2 regions of the Janibacter melonis genome follow, and region 1 is predicted to be linked to the other one. Evidence: predicted binding sites of a transcription regulator. Region 1 holds the regulator's gene; the other holds the start of a gene.

What was found. Region 1 encodes LexA, which represses DNA repair genes until DNA is damaged. Its sites were predicted from a motif close to TCGAACANNTGTTCGA; they were not measured.
Region 2: EEW87_RS06765 (HNH endonuclease signature motif containing protein) is a predicted target of LexA. The motif match lies at 2,323-2,338, and genes of this name have one in related genera.

What each region holds. Positions count from the first base shown of each region.
Region 1 is NZ_CP044548.2:1,197,280-1,204,483, forward strand. Features, by position in the region: gene EEW87_RS05665 (vitamin B12-dependent ribonucleotide reductase) at 1-474, opposite strand, end outside; gene nrdR (transcriptional regulator NrdR) at 613-1,083, opposite strand; gene EEW87_RS05675 (LysM peptidoglycan-binding domain-containing protein) at 1,483-1,872, opposite strand; gene lexA (transcriptional repressor LexA) at 2,119-2,859, shown strand; gene EEW87_RS05685 (NAD-dependent protein deacetylase) at 2,932-3,768, opposite strand; gene EEW87_RS05690 (LysR family transcriptional regulator) at 3,929-4,831, shown strand; gene EEW87_RS16795 (hypothetical protein) at 4,836-4,976, opposite strand; gene EEW87_RS16800 (ComEA family DNA-binding protein) at 5,135-6,031, shown strand; gene EEW87_RS05700 (ComEC/Rec2 family competence protein) at 6,073-7,204, shown strand, end outside.
Region 2 is NZ_CP044548.2:1,431,470-1,438,673, reverse strand. Features, by position in the region: gene mnmA (tRNA 2-thiouridine(34) synthase MnmA) at 1-818, shown strand, start outside; gene EEW87_RS06765 (HNH endonuclease signature motif containing protein) at 871-2,310, opposite strand; gene EEW87_RS06760 (DUF1905 domain-containing protein) at 2,622-2,897, shown strand; gene EEW87_RS06755 (uroporphyrinogen decarboxylase/cobalamine-independent methonine synthase family protein) at 2,924-3,925, shown strand; gene EEW87_RS06750 (hypothetical protein) at 3,922-4,392, shown strand; gene EEW87_RS06745 (GAP family protein) at 4,389-5,120, opposite strand; gene EEW87_RS06740 (sensor histidine kinase) at 5,240-6,490, shown strand; gene EEW87_RS06735 (response regulator) at 6,487-7,137, shown strand; gene EEW87_RS06730 (DUF4395 domain-containing protein) at 7,134-7,204, opposite strand, start outside.

The sequences.
Region 1 (7,204 bases):
GATGAAGCACGCCGAGACCTGCTGGGGGCTCTTCGTGCCGACGTTGAACCACACCGGGGAGTTGAAGCTGAAGACCTGGTGGAGCAGGGCGTAGGTCAGCTCGTGCTCGAAGATCTCGGCGTCGGCCGGGGTCGCGAAGTAGCCGTGGTCCTTGCCCGCCTTGACGTAGGTGAGCACGACGCGGTCGATGAGCTGCTTGAGACCCTGCTCGCGCTCGGGCGTGCCGACGGCGCCGCGGAAGTACTTCGTCGTGACGATGGTGCTCGCGTTGGCGGACCAGAAGTCGGGGAACTCGACCCCGCGCTGCTCGAAGATCGTCGCGCCGGTCTTCCAGTTCTGCTGGACGACGTCGCGCTTCTCCCAGGTCACCTCGTCGTAGGGGTGGACGCCCTCGGTGGTGTAGATGCGCTCGACCGTGATGCCGCGGTTCTTCGCGGATCGACGGGTGCTGGGCTTGCCGGCGGTCTCGGTCATGGTCCCTCTCTCGGTGGTGCGTGGTCTGCAGGTGGAGCTGCTCATGTGGTGCTGGGTGGTGCGGCGTGCAAGGGAAGACCTCGCATCGAGCGTGTCACCGGGTACCGACAGCCCGATCGCGTGCCGGTACCCGGGGGTCTAGGGGGCGTCCTGCGCGAGAGCGGTGTGCTCGGCGCGCAGCAGGGTGATGGCGGCCTCGAAGTCCTCGAGCGAGTCGAAGGCCTGGTAGACGCTCGCGAAGCGCAGGTAGGCGACCTCGTCGAGCTCGCGCAGCGGGCCGAGGATCGCCATCCCGATCTCGTGGGCGTCGATCTCGGCGCTGCCCTGCGCCCGTACGGCCTCCTCGACGCGCTGGGCGAGCAGGGCCAGCTGGTCCTCGGTGACCGGTCGGCCCTGGCAGGCCTTGCGGACGCCGACGAGGACCTTGGCCCGGCTGAAGGGCTCCGCCGCACCCGAGCGCTTCGTCACGCTCAGGCTCGCGCTCTCGAGCGTGGTGAAGCGCCGGTTGCACTCGGGGCACTGCCGACGGCGACGGATCGAGGACCCGTCGTCGGCCGTGCGCGAGTCGATGACGCGAGAGTCGGTGTGACGGCAGAAGGGGCAGTGCACGATGCTCTCCTCTCGGGCACGGTGGCACAGGTCGGGCACCGGCTCACCAGCACGAGGCGTGTCGCCAGCTGTGGACCGGGGTGTGGATCAGGGCGGTTCTGCTGTGGACATCTGTCGACAACCGGTGGACAACTCCGCCTCACATGTGCACTACATGTGGACGAATGACATCGGTGCAACCACTAGATGTAGTGCCATTTCATCACGCCCACCACCACGCACGCAAGACCCGGCGAACCCCCGGGCGAGAAGTCCCGGGATACCGGGCGAGACGCCGACGCGAGCCCCGTCGACAGCCGGCGGGGACAGCACGACGGCCGCACCCGGTGGAGGTGCGGCCGTCGCCGTCGCCCGGGTCGGGTCGAGGGACCCGGGTGGTCTGGTGATCCGTCGTGACGGTCAGCGCGTCGGGATGACGAGCTCCTGGCCGGCGTGGACGAAGGGGGTGCTCAGCGCGTTCTCCGAGCGGATCGCCGAGACGGCCGCGCTCGTGGGCACGCCGGGCATCTGGCTGGCGGCGACGTCGCTGAGGGTCTGCCCCTGCTCGACGGTGACGGTCGTGGCCGCAGCGGCCTCGCCGCCCGCGGTCGCGATGCCGGTGCCGAGCGCGAGCAGGGCCGCGACGGCGATCGTCGTGAGCGCGAGGCGACCCCGACGGGTCACCCGCAGCTCGGTGGGGACGTCGGTCCCCGTCGGCACGGACACGAGGTGGCGCTCGGCCCGGCGCGGGTCGCGCAGCGCCGAGGGCCGGGCAGCGTGCTGCGGGGCCTGGACGGTGAGTGCGCTCATGGTCTCCTCCTGGTCGTCTGGTCGAACCGGTGTTCGACGAGGCGTCTGCACGATGTCTAGCACAGGTGTTCGAGCGAGAACAAGACACGCTCGAACATGTGTTTGATCTAGACCGGGCCGAGCACTACCGTCGGCCACACGGGAGAGACAACCAGCGAGCACCGACAACGCTGTCCTCCCCCGCAGGAGCAGGCCACCAGCCGCCCCCTCACGGGTCGCGGCGCGAGCGAGACAGCGAGGGGCGCGATGAGCGAGGACAACATCCGCACGTTGCCGGTGCGGGACAACGGCGAGGGGCTGACCGCCCGGCAGGTCAAGGTCCTCGAGGTGATCCGCAGCGCGGTCGCGACGCGGGGCTACCCGCCGAGCCTGCGCGAGATCGGCGACGCGGTCGGGCTGACGAGCCCGAGCTCGGTGGCCCACCAGCTGACCGCGCTCGAGCGCAAGGGCTACCTACGCCGTGACCCCAACCGGCCCCGCGCCATCGAGGTCGTCTCCCCCGATGCGCCCCGCTCCCCCGAGGGCGACGCGCAGACCCACGACATCGCCGGCTACCGCGGTGGCGCCAGCCCCCACGACCCCGACGCGACGGGCAGCGGGGACGCCCACCCCGCCGCGACGTACGTGCCGGTGCTCGGCCAGATCGCCGCGGGCGTGCCGATCGTCGCCGAGGAGAGCGTCGAGGAGGTCTTCCCCCTGCCGAAGCAGGTCGTCGGCGAGGGCTCCCTCTTCCTCCTGCGCGTCGTCGGCGACTCGATGATCGAGGCCGCGATCTGCGACGGCGACTGGGTCGTCGTGCGCCAGCAGCCGACGGCCGACAACGGCGACATCGTCGCGGCGATGCTCGACGACGAGGCGACGGTCAAGACCTTCAAGCGACGTGACGGCAAGGTGTGGCTGCTCCCCCACAACCCCGCCTTCGAGCCGATCGACGGCGACCACGCGACGATCCTCGGCAAGGTCACCGCGGTCCTGCGCCGCATCTGAGCCTGGCGCGCCGCCCCGGCCGGACGGGCCCGCCCCTGCACGGGGCGGGCCCGTCCTGCGTGGCGGGGCCGGTCAGCCGACCTGTGCGCTGGCGCGGGCCAGCGCGTCCAGGCTCGTGTCGAGCGAGCCGTCGACCCGGTGGGTCGCGAGGTCGTCACCGCGCGTGCGTCCCCTCGTGATGATGACGACCGGCGTGCCGAGCTTGGCGGCCCGCCGCACGAAGCGCAGGCCGGACATGACCTGCAGGCTCGACCCGAGCACGAGCAGGCTCGGCGCCGCCTCCGTGAGCGCGAAGCAGTGCTCGACGAGCGGCTTGTCGACCGAGCCGCCGAAGAAGACGACGTCGGGCTTGAGCATGTCCGACCCGCACACGAGGCAGAGCGGCGCCTCGAAGGCCTCGACCTCGACCTCCTCGAGGCGCACGTCGCCGTCGGGTCGGATCTCGTCGCTGTCCGCGTCGAAGCCGGGGTTGCGCTGCGCCATCCGCTCGTCGAGCGCGGCCCGGGCCTCCCGGGCGCCGCACGCGAGGCAGACCACCTCGGCCAGGCTCCCGTGCAGCTCGACGACACCGGTGCTGCCGGCCGCCTGGTGCAGGCCGTCGACGTTCTGGGTGATGACGCTGCCGACCTGACCGCGCTCCTGCAGGTGCGTGACGAGCTCGTGGGCGCGGTTGGGCCGGGCCGCGCTGAAGCGGCGCCACCCCACGTAGCTGCGCGCCCAGTAGCGCCGCCGGGCGGCGCTGCTGCCGACGAACTCCGAGAGGTGCATCGGCGTCACCCGGCGCGTGCCGTCCGGACCGCGGTAGTCGGGGATCCCCGAGTCGGTCGACATCCCCGCGCCGGTGAGGGCCAGCGCCGGCCCGCGGCTCAGCACGTCGGCGATCTCGCGGAAGGTCTCGGGGGTGCTCACCGCACCAGTATCCGCCCGGACCTCGCGTGCACGGCGGGCGAAGGGGGTGCCCCCACCAGGTGGTGGTGGGCACCCCTTCGTCCGGTCCCGCCCGCCCGTCCTGCGCGCGAGGCTCCCGGCGCCGCTCGGAGCGCGCCGGGGCTGCGGCTATCGTGACCGCATGATCGACGCTGCAGGGCTGCGGGTGATGCGCGCCATCGCTGACGAGGGCAGCTTCACCGCCGCCGCGCTCGCGCTCGGGTACTCCCAGCCGGCGGTCTCGCAGATGGTGCGCCGTCTCGAGCAGCGCACCGGCACGGTGCTCGTCGAGAAGGTCGGTCGCTCGGTGCGCCTCACCGAGGCGGGCGAGGTGCTCGCCCGGCACGCCGGACCGGTCCTCGCCGCGCTCGACGCCGCCGAGGAAGAGGTGGCAGCCATCGCCGGCCTGCGCGCCGGTCGGGTCCGGCTGATGGCCTTCCCGAGCTCGTCGGTCACCCTCGTGCCCCGCGCCCTCGCCGCGGTGCGCCGCGCGCACCCGGACGTCAAGGTCACCTTCACCGAGGCCGAGCCGCCCGAGTCGCTCGCGGCGCTGCGCGGCGGCGACTGCGACCTCGCGGTCGCCTTCAGCTACGACGGCACCGACCTCGGGCGGGGCGAGGACCTCGAGGGCTTCGTCGTCCACCCCCTCCTCACCGAGGAGGTGGGCATCGCCCTGCCGAAGGGGCACCGCCTCGCCGAGGAGGAGCGGGTCGACCTCTCCGACCTCTCGGAGGAGGAGTGGATCGCGGGCTGCCCGCGATGTCGCGGTCACCTGCTGCAGATCTCGCACGACGCGGGCTTCGCCCCACGCGTCGCCTTCGAGACCGAGGACTACGTCGCGGTGCAGGGCTTCGTCGCCGCGGGGCTGGGCGTCGCGCTCATCCCCGACATCATCCGCGAGGCCACGGCCAACGACGACGTCGTCGTGCGCCCGCTCAACCCGCCGACCCGGCGCCACATCCACGTCGTGACGACCGAGGACCTCCAGCGCGTGCCGGCCGTGCAGGCCGCGGTCACCGCTCTCGTCGACGCCGCGGCCCGCTGAGGGCCTAGCTGCTCGCGCCGGCCTCGGCGTGCTGGCCGTCGCACCACTGCTCGTCGGGGACCTGCGCGCGCACCTGGTCGACGTGCTCGCCGCAGCCGGCCCAGGTCGTCTTGCCGCAGACCTCGCACGGGACGGGTCGGCACATGAGGATCACGCTCCTGCTCGATCGGGACTGATGTCACCGCGAGGGTAGCCCCCGCGGGTCTCGTCCCCCTCACCCACAGGGGCCCCTCGGCGCGGTCCGCCGTCCACAGCCTGCCGTGGTGGCCTGCTGCGAGCCCCCGGCGTTCGTAACGTCGCGCCATGCGCAGACCGGACGAGCCCAGCGAGCGCCTGCGACGCATCCTCGACGGCGTCGAGGACGCCCGCGCCACCGACCCCGCAGACGGCGACCCCGACCTCGGCCCCGATCTCCTCGACGCGGGGGCACGAGACGCGCCGGTGCTCCCGCCGCCCCGGCCGCTGACCCTGCCGTCGGGCATCGCGACAGCCCGCTGGCGTGTCCGCCCGCGCGCGGTCCTCGGGGTGGCCCTGCTGCTCGCCGTCGCCGTCACGGTGCTCGGGGTCCGGCTGCACCTCGCGCAGCGCGACGCGCTGCCGCAGGCCGCACCGGCCACGTCGGGCGGTCCTGCCGTGGTGGCGAGCGGTGACCGCTCCGGCTTCGAGACCGGCGTCGGCACCGAGCCGGTGCCCAGCGGCACCGCACCGGCTCGAGCCACGCCGGCGGCGGAGGTGTACGTGCACGTCGTCGGGCGGGTGCGCAGCCCGGGGGTGGTCACCGTGCCCGCAGGCGCCCGCGTCGAGGAGGCGATCAAGGGCGCCGGGGGCGTGCGCGAGGGTGCCGATCTCGCCCAGGTCAACCTCGCCCGACTGGTCGTCGACGGCGAGCAGGTGGTCGTCCCGCGCGAAGGGGGCGCCACCCCCGTCGCCGGAGGGGTCCCGGCACCCGCCGGACCCACGGCACCGGCTGCTGCTCCGGGCGGACCGGCGGGCACCGCGGCCCCGTCGGCGCCGGTCGACCTCAACACCGCCGACCAGGCCACGCTGGAGACCCTGCCCGGCGTCGGACCCGTCCTCGCCGCACGGATCGTCGAGTGGCGCACCACGAACGGCGGATTCACCACCGTCGAGGAGCTCGACGAGGTCTCGGGCATCGGCGAGAAGCTCTACGCCCAGATCAGCCCGAAGGTCACCGTGTGAGCCCCGGGCCGACGCGGCGGGAGCCGACGAGCACCGCGCCGGTGAGGGCGCCCGACCGGGTCGACCTGCGTCTGCTCGTGCCCGCTCTCGCCGCCTGGGCCGTCACGGTCGGCGCCCTGGGTGTGCCGGTGCCGGTGCGGGTCGGGTGCGCGCTCGCATGCCTCCTCCTCGGTGGCGTCGTCCTCGCGTCCCGCTCGCCCGCACACCGCCCGATCGCACACCGCCCGACAGCGCGACACGACGACACGCGACACCAGGCGATGCGACGCCAGGCCGTGCGCGGCTCGTCCGGCACCCGCCCAGCGTCCTGGCGCTCCGGGCTCGCTGCGCTCCTGGGCCTGTCGTGCCTGACGAGCGCGGCCTGCCTGCTCGCCTCCGCGACGCACGACACGCGCTCTCGGGTCGGCGGGGTCGTCGAGCTGGCCGAGCAGCGCGCGTCCGTGACGGGCACGGCCGTCGTCCTCGGCGAGCCGGTGCTCGTGCGGGGCCGCGGGTCCGACGAGCCCGCGGTGATGCTGCGCGTGCGGCTGACCCGGACGACCGTGCGCGGGCAGGTCCGGCGTCTGCACGCCCCCGTCGTCGTGCGCTCGTCGGACCCGGCCTGGCGCGACCTGCGCTGGCACGACGAGATCCGCGTCGCCGGCACGCTCGCGCCGGGCCGCCCCCACGAGCCGACCGTCGCCGTGCTCCGGCCCCGGGGACCGCCCGAGGTCGGCGAGCGAGGGCCGCTGCTCGCCGCCGCCGACCACATGCGCTCACGGCTGCGCGAGGCGACCGACCACCTGCCCGCCGACGCACGCGGGCTCGTGCCCGCCCTCGTCATCGGCGACCCGAGCGCCACCCCGCCCGACCTCACCGACGACATGCTCGTCACCGGGATGTCGCACCTGTCGGCCGTGAGCGGGAGCAACGTCGCGATCGTCCTCGCCGCGGTGCTCGGCGCCTGCCGCCTCGCCGGCTGCCCCCGACGAGCCCGGCCGTGGGTGGCGGCTCTCGCACTGGCGTGGTTCGTCGTGCTGGCCCGTCCGGAGCCCAGCGTCGTGCGTGCCGCGACGATGGGTCTCGTCGCGCTGCTCGGCATGAGCGCGTCGCGCCGTGGCGCGGGCGCGCCGGCGCTGTCCGCCGCGGTCGTCGTCCTCCTCCTGCTCGACCCGTGGCTCGCCCGCAGCTACG
Region 2 (7,204 bases), 230 kb from region 1:
ACAAGGCGCTCGCCCTCGGCTTCGACGCCGTCGCGACGGGTCACTACGCGCAGGTCGAGCAGGGTCAAGCAGGCCGCGAGCTGCACCGCGCCGTCGACCCGGCCAAGGACCAGAGCTACGTCCTCGGTGTCCTCGACGCCGAGCAGCTGGCCCGCACCTTCTTCCCGCTCGGGCGCTCGACGAAGCCGCAGGTGCGCGAGGAGGCGCAGGAGAGAGGCTTCTCCGTCGCCCGCAAGCCCGACAGCCACGACATCTGCTTCATCAGCGACGGCGACACCCGCGGCTGGCTCGCAGGCCGGCTCGGTGAGCGGCCCGGCGAGGTCGTCGACGAGCGCTCGGGCGAGGTCGTCGGCGCCCACACGGGCGCCTACGGCTTCACCGTCGGTCAGCGACGGGGCCTGGGCCTCGAGCGCAGCAGCCTCGACGGCGAGCCGCGCTTCGTCACCCGGGTCGACGCCTCGAGCAACCGCGTCTTCATCGGCACCTCCGACCTGCTCGGCGTGCGCCAGGTCGTCGGCACCCAGCCGCGCTGGTGCGGTCCCGCGCCGACCGGCGAGGTGCGCGTGGGTGCGCAGCTGCGCGCCCACGGCGAGGAGATCCCGGCCCGCGCCCGCCTCGAGGGCGGAGACGGCTCCGGCCCTCGCCGTGAGGACGAGGACGGTTCCGGCCCTCGCCTTGAGGACGGAGACGGCTCTGGCCCTCGCCTCGTCGTCGACCTCGACGAGGCCGTGCGCGGCATCGCGCCGGGCCAGTCGGTCGTGCTCTACGAGGGCACTCGTGTCGTCGGCTCGGCGACCATCGCGTCCACCGCCCGCTGACCGCGCACACCCCCTCCGGGACCGCCGCCGCGTCATCACCGCGTGCGTCCTTCTACGTGCGCCGGTGGAAGTGGATCGTCGCGGTGTCGTCGTGTGCGCGGTGGACGGTGTGCTGCCAGTCGGGTCCGTCGATCATGCGGTGGTGGTAGCCGCACAGGGGGATGGCGTTGAGCAGATCGGTCTGGCCGCCGTCTCGCCAGGCGTGGAGGTGGTGGATCTCGGTCCAGGCGAAGGGGCGTTCGCATCCTTGGGCGGCGCAGGTGTCGTAGCGCAGGGATAGGGCGAGGGCTTGGGCTTCGGTGAAGAGCCGCTTCTGGCGGGCGAGGTCGAGGGGTTGTGAGGGTCCGCCGAGGACGACGGGGATGATCCCGGCGGCGCAGGCCATGCGGCGGATGGTGCCGGCGTCGAGGTGGTCGCCGGCGTCGGTGCTCCCGGCTCGGCGCAGGTCTGCGGTGAGGTCGTCGAGTCGGGTGGTGACCAGGAGGGTGGCGGCGACCTTGCGGGAGAGGTGGTCGGTGGGGATGCGGGTGAGGAGGTCGGCGAAGGCCAGGCCGCGGCGGTGCTGCCAGTCGAGCTCGTCGACGCGGGTGTCGCCGGTGAGGCGGGCGAGGTCGCTGGGCTCGGTGATCACGGTGTCCGAGCCGGGCTGGGTGCGGCGTCGGGGTGCGGTCATGGCGTCGATGACCTTGCCGAGGATGGCGCCGGCGGCCCAGGGGACGGTGAAGTGCCCGGTCATGGTGCCGTCGTGGTTGTCGCGGATCCAGAAGGCCGACTCGTCGCGGGCGTGGGCTTCTTCGGAGGCCAGGACGTCATCCTCGTGGGCGTCGACGACGTCCTCGTCGGGTTCGACGGCTTCGAGGACGCGCCTGGCGGCGATCCGTAGCTTGGCCGGTGCCCGGTTGACCGCGAGCAGGAGGAGCTCGGCCTCGCAGGCGCGGCGCTGCTCGAGGGTGAGCCCGTCGGGGAGGTCGTCCATCGCCTGGGTGATGACGCGGGCGTGGTCGGCGCTGATCCGCCCGTCGTCGAGGGCTGCGGCGGTGCGGGCGAGCTCGGGCTGCGGCGGTTCGGGCGGGGTGCTAGGGGATTCAGAGCCGACGAGGGTCAGACCGACAGGGGTCTGATCAGGGGAGTCACTTGGGGGTGGCGTGCTGGGCGCGGTCAAGGCGGTGGCGAGGCGTACGTCGCGTGAGGCGGGTCGTCGGTCGCCGTTCGTGGACTGTGCGACCCAGGCCCCGGTGTCGGTGTGCCCGGTGCGCTCCGCCACGCGCACGGAGTCCGCCCGGGCGACCAGGCGCAGCCGTGCGGCCTCGACACGTCGGGCGAGGCGTTCGACCTCGACGAGATCGGCGCGCAGGGCCCGCCCAGCGGTGCGTTGGTCGGCGGCGATCGCCTCTTGGAGGCTGTCGACGACGGCGTGGGCCTGGTCGAGGAGGGCTGGCACGCGGCTCTGGCCCGGGGTGCCCGGGTCGAGGAGTTGCGGCATCGTCGCCATGGCTCCACGATATCGAACAGGTGTTCGAACAGGCCAGGCCTTGTCGGTGAACGGTCAGCAAGGGTTTCGAGGCTCCGGGCCTGGCGGACCTCGCGCCTCAACCGCCGATGGCGCGTCACCTCGACCTCCAGCTGTCGGGTGGCCTCGAGGTTCGGGCCCTGGCGGCCCTCGCACCTCGACCATCGACGGCCCCGTGGTCTCGAGGCTCGGGCCTGGCGGCCCTCGCACCTCAACCACCAAGCGCCCCTCCCCCCTCGACCATCAGCCTTCCCAAGGCTGACGGGGGGTGGTGCCACGATGGCGGGGTGGACATGGACTTCGAGGCGGAGGTCGTCGAGTGGCGGGGGCCGGCGCCCTACGTCTTCGCGGTGATGCCGGCCGCGCAGGCGCAGGAGGTGGCCGATGTCGCGCGAGACCTCACCTACGGCTGGGGGTGCATCCCGGTGTCGGGCCGGGTGGGGGCCACCGACTTCACCACCTCGCTCTTCCCCCGCGAGGGCGGCTACTACGTGCCCATCAAGGTCGCGGTCCAGCGCGCCGAGAGGGTGGGCGTCGGCGACACCGTGCGGCTGCGGCTCACCCTGTGAGCGACGCCGGTGCGATGATGCCCGGCGTGACCTCGACGAGCCCCGACCTGCCCATGACGACCCGGGTGAGCGGCGTCGGCAGCTGGCCGGGCGAGAGCCCCCGCGAGGCCGTCCGGGCCGTGCGCGACCTCCTCGGCGACGGCGTGCCCCACCTGCCCGAGCTCCCCGGCCGCGGGGTCGGGGCCGACATGGTCGGCCGCGCGGCATCGCTCCTCGAGGGCCTGCACGTCGAGACCCAGCCCTTCGGCTGGCGGCTCGTCGACCGCCCCGGCCGCGACGAGGGCCGGGCCGCGGCCCACCTGCGCCACGACCTCGACGAGCTCGCCGAGGCCTACGACGGCTGGCAGGGCCCGCTCAAGCTCCAGGTCAGCGGTCCGTGGACCCTCGCCGCCACCCTCGAGCTCACCCGTGGCGAGCGCGTCGTCAGCGACCACGGCGCGCGTCGCGACCTCACCGAGTCGCTCGCCGAGGGCCTGCGCACGCACGTCGCCGAGGTCGCCCGGCTCGTCCCCGGCGCCGACCTCGTCGTCCAGGTCGACGAGCCCGCGGTGCCCGCAGTGCTCGAGGGGCGGCTGCCGACGCAGTCCGGGTACGGGCGGCTGCGTGCCGTCGACCGCTCGGAGGTGCGCGACTCCCTTCGCGTCGTCCTCGACGCCGCCGGCGACCACCGCACCGTCGTCCACTGCTGCGCCGCGGAGGTCCCCGTCACGCTCCTGCACGAGGCCGGTGCCGACGGGCTCTCGCTCGACACGACCCTCCTCGACGGCTCGCGCTGGGAGCAGCTCGCCGCGGCCGTCGAAGGGGGAGCGCACCTGTGGGCAGGAGCGGTGCGGGTCGGCGCCGACTGGCGCACCGCCCACGACCGGCTCACCGGGGCCTGGGGGCGGATCGGTCTGACGACGGCGAGCCTGGCCGACGTCGTCGTCACCCCGACGTGCGGTCTGGCCGGGGCCACCCCGGCGTCCGCCGTCGCGACCCTGCGCACCGCGAAGGACCTCGCCGAGGCCCTGGCCGAGAGCGGCCGGTGACGCAGACCGGCTCCCCGGGGCGGCCCCCCTTCGCCCGGCGCCTCTGGCGCACGTGGTGGCAGATGACCCGGTGGATGCTCGGGCTCTTCGTCGTCGTCGCGCTCGGGATGATGGTCTTCATGGGGGACTGGCGGCACCACGCGCTCGGTCTCACCGACCGGCGCGAGGTGATGGTCACCCACGTCACGGCGAACACCGACCGGTGCGCGAAGAACGACGTCGGTGACCGCGTGGACGTCAGGTGGACCGACGACGACGGCCGGACCCGCACGGGCTGGTGGGTCGCCTGCCGCGGGGACGGCCGCGTCGAGACCGGTGACCGGCGCGAGCTCTGGGTCGCACCCGGTCGTCGGGGCTACGACTACTCGACGTGGTCGCTGTGGACCCAGCTGCCCAAGGCCGCCCTCCTCGCGAGCTCGATCCTCACGGCCGTCGTCATGTGGAACGAGCGGCGCCGCCGGCGCTAGCCGAAGGGCATCCATCCCGGGAGCCCCGCGTCGCCCGCGTTGCTCAGGATCAGCAGCCCGACGATCGCGAGCACCCAGGCCACGGTCTCGCCGGACGTGCGCTCCATCCACGCGGCCACGCGCCGCAGCACCGGCTCGAGACGTCGCCCGAGCCCCAGCCGCAGACCGAGCAGGAGCAGCGCCGGGAGCACCATGACGACGCAGTACCCGGCGAGCACGAGCGCCCGCTCCGCCGCGCCGACGGGCGCGCTCGTGACGATCCCGATGCCGGCGAGGTAGGGGATCATCGACGCCGCCTCGATCGCGGCCGCGGCGACAGCCAGACCGACGAGGGCCCCCGTGCCGCCGCGCTGCCCGTCGACACCCATCGCCCGGTCGCGCCAGCGGTGCACCCGCCGGCTCGTCGTGCCGCCCCCGTCGCCCTTCTTCCTCGTCGGCATGAGGACGCCGGTCGCGAGCAGCAGCACGCCGACGGCCACCTGGACGCGGGTGCCGGTCGTCGTCGAGAGCCACTGCCCGAGGTCGCCGGCCACGGTGAGCAGCCCGGTAGCCAGCGCCACCCCGAGGACCCAGTAGAAGCCCGCGACCGTGCCGAGGAAGACGAGCACCCGGCCAGGGCGCACCCGGCCCGGCGCGAGCATGAACCACAGCGGGATGAGCAGGGTGCCGAAGCTCGTCGAGTCGACGAGGGCGAGCACGGCGAGGGTGAGCAGCTGGGGCAGGTCCATGGCAGCCACCGTGACCCGCGCGACGTGTCGCGCACATCGGCCGAAGGGGGAGCAGCCTCGGCCGCGGCGTCCGCCTTTCGGATGACGCCCGGTGCCGGGCCCCGTGGTTCGATGACGTCGTGACGACGCAGCGCAGGGCCGAGGCGATCGGCCTCGACCTGCGCGGGGCAGCGCTCATGGCGCTCCTCGGCACGGTCCTCGTCGCCATCGACCTCGTCGACATCTGGGGCCAGGGCACGCGCGGCCCGAGCGGGCGCTGGTGGCACCTCGTGCCCCTGCTCCTGCTGTGCGCGGTCATGGTGTGGCGCAGGGTGCGGCCCCTCACCTGCCTCGCCCTGGGCGTCGTCGTCTTCGCCGTCGAGACGGCGTACGGCGGCAGCATCGGCTCGCTCCTCGTCATCATCGAGCTCGTCTACGCCGCCGGGCTGCACGGCCGAGGACGCGCCGTCGTCTCCCTCGACTGGGCCATCGGCATCGGTGTCGCCGCGAGCGGTCTCGCGGTCTGGGCGCTCACCGGCGACCTGCAGGACGGCGTGCTCACCGCGCTCACCGTCTTCGCCGTCTTCGGCACGTCCTTCTGGTGGGGGCGCTCGAGCCGTCGCTCCCTCGACCTCCTCGCCGCGCAGCGCCGGCAGGCCCAGGACGAGGCCCGGCTCGCCGAGCTGCGCGCCCGCGAGGAGCGGCGGGGCGAGCGCGAGCAGATGGCCCGCGACCTCCACGACGCGCTCTCCGGCAGCCTCGCGGCGATCACCATCCATGCCGAGGCCGGGCTGCACGACGAGAGGTCGCAGCGGCGCGCCCTCGAGGTCGTCCGCGCCACCTCGAAGGACGCGGTCCGCGAGCTCCAGTCGATGCTCGCCGTCCTGCGACCGGACGTGCCGATGACCGTCTCGCCCTCCCTGGCCGACCTCCCCGCGCTCGTCGAGCACTCCCGGTCGCGGGGCACCGAGGTCGCCCTGCGCCTCGACCCCGACCCGCTGCCCGAGCTGCCCGCCCCCACCGGCCAGGCGCTCTACCGGGTGCTCCAGGAGGCCCTGCACAACGTCGCCCGCCACGCCGCCTCCCCGCGGGCCGAGGTCGCCGTCGCGGTGCAGGACGACCTCGTCCTCACCGTCGTCTCGCCGCTGCCCCAGGGGCCGGACCGCGACGAGCCGGGACTGGGCCTCGGGCTGCGCTCGATGCGAGAGCGCGTCGAGGCGCTCGGCGGCCACCTCGAGGCCGGCCCGTCCGGGGACTCGTGGCGCGTGCGCGCCGCCGTCCCCCTCCACCGTGTGAGCACCCGCGAGACGAGCACCTACGAGACGAGCACCCGCACGATAGGCACCCAGGAGAGCACCCAGAAGACAGGCACCCAGGAGAGCAGCGCATGACGACCGTCCTCATCGCCGACGACCACGCGACCGTCCGCTCCGGGCTGCGCCTGCTCCTCGAGGCGCACGGGCTCGACGTCGTCGGCGAGGCGGGAGACGGCCGGGTGGCGGTCGAGCAGGCCCGCGCCCTGCGGCCGGACGTCACCCTCATGGACGTGCGGATGCCCGGCGTCGACGGCATCGCCGCGACCCGCGAGATCGTCGAGCAGTCGTTGTCGCGGGTGCTCGTGCTCACGAGCTTCGAGATCGACGAGCACGTCTCCGGTGCGCTGCGGGCGGGGGCCGACGGCTACCTGCTCAAGACGGTCGACGCCGGCCCTCTCGTCGACGCCGTCGAGCGCGTCGCGGCCGGCGAAGCGGTCCTCGCGCCCGAGGTCACCCGGCACGTCATCGCCGGCTTCGCGGCGGCTCCCGAGCCCTCGCCGCCGGCCGAGGAGGTCGAGGGGGGCTCCCCCTTCGCCCTCACGCCCCGCGAGGTCGACGTGCTGCGTGCGCTCGCCCAGGGTCTGTCGAACGCCCAGATCTCCGCCGAGCTGCACATCTCGGAGGCCACGACGAAGACCCACGTGTCGCGCGTCCTCGCCAAGCTCGGCTGCGCATCACGGGTGCAGGCGGCGATCCTCGCCCGCGAGCGCGGTCTGGCCTAGACCGTCGCGCGGCTGCGCAGCCGGATGTCGGCGCAGGCCTCGCAGGTCTCCTCGGGGATGACGCCGA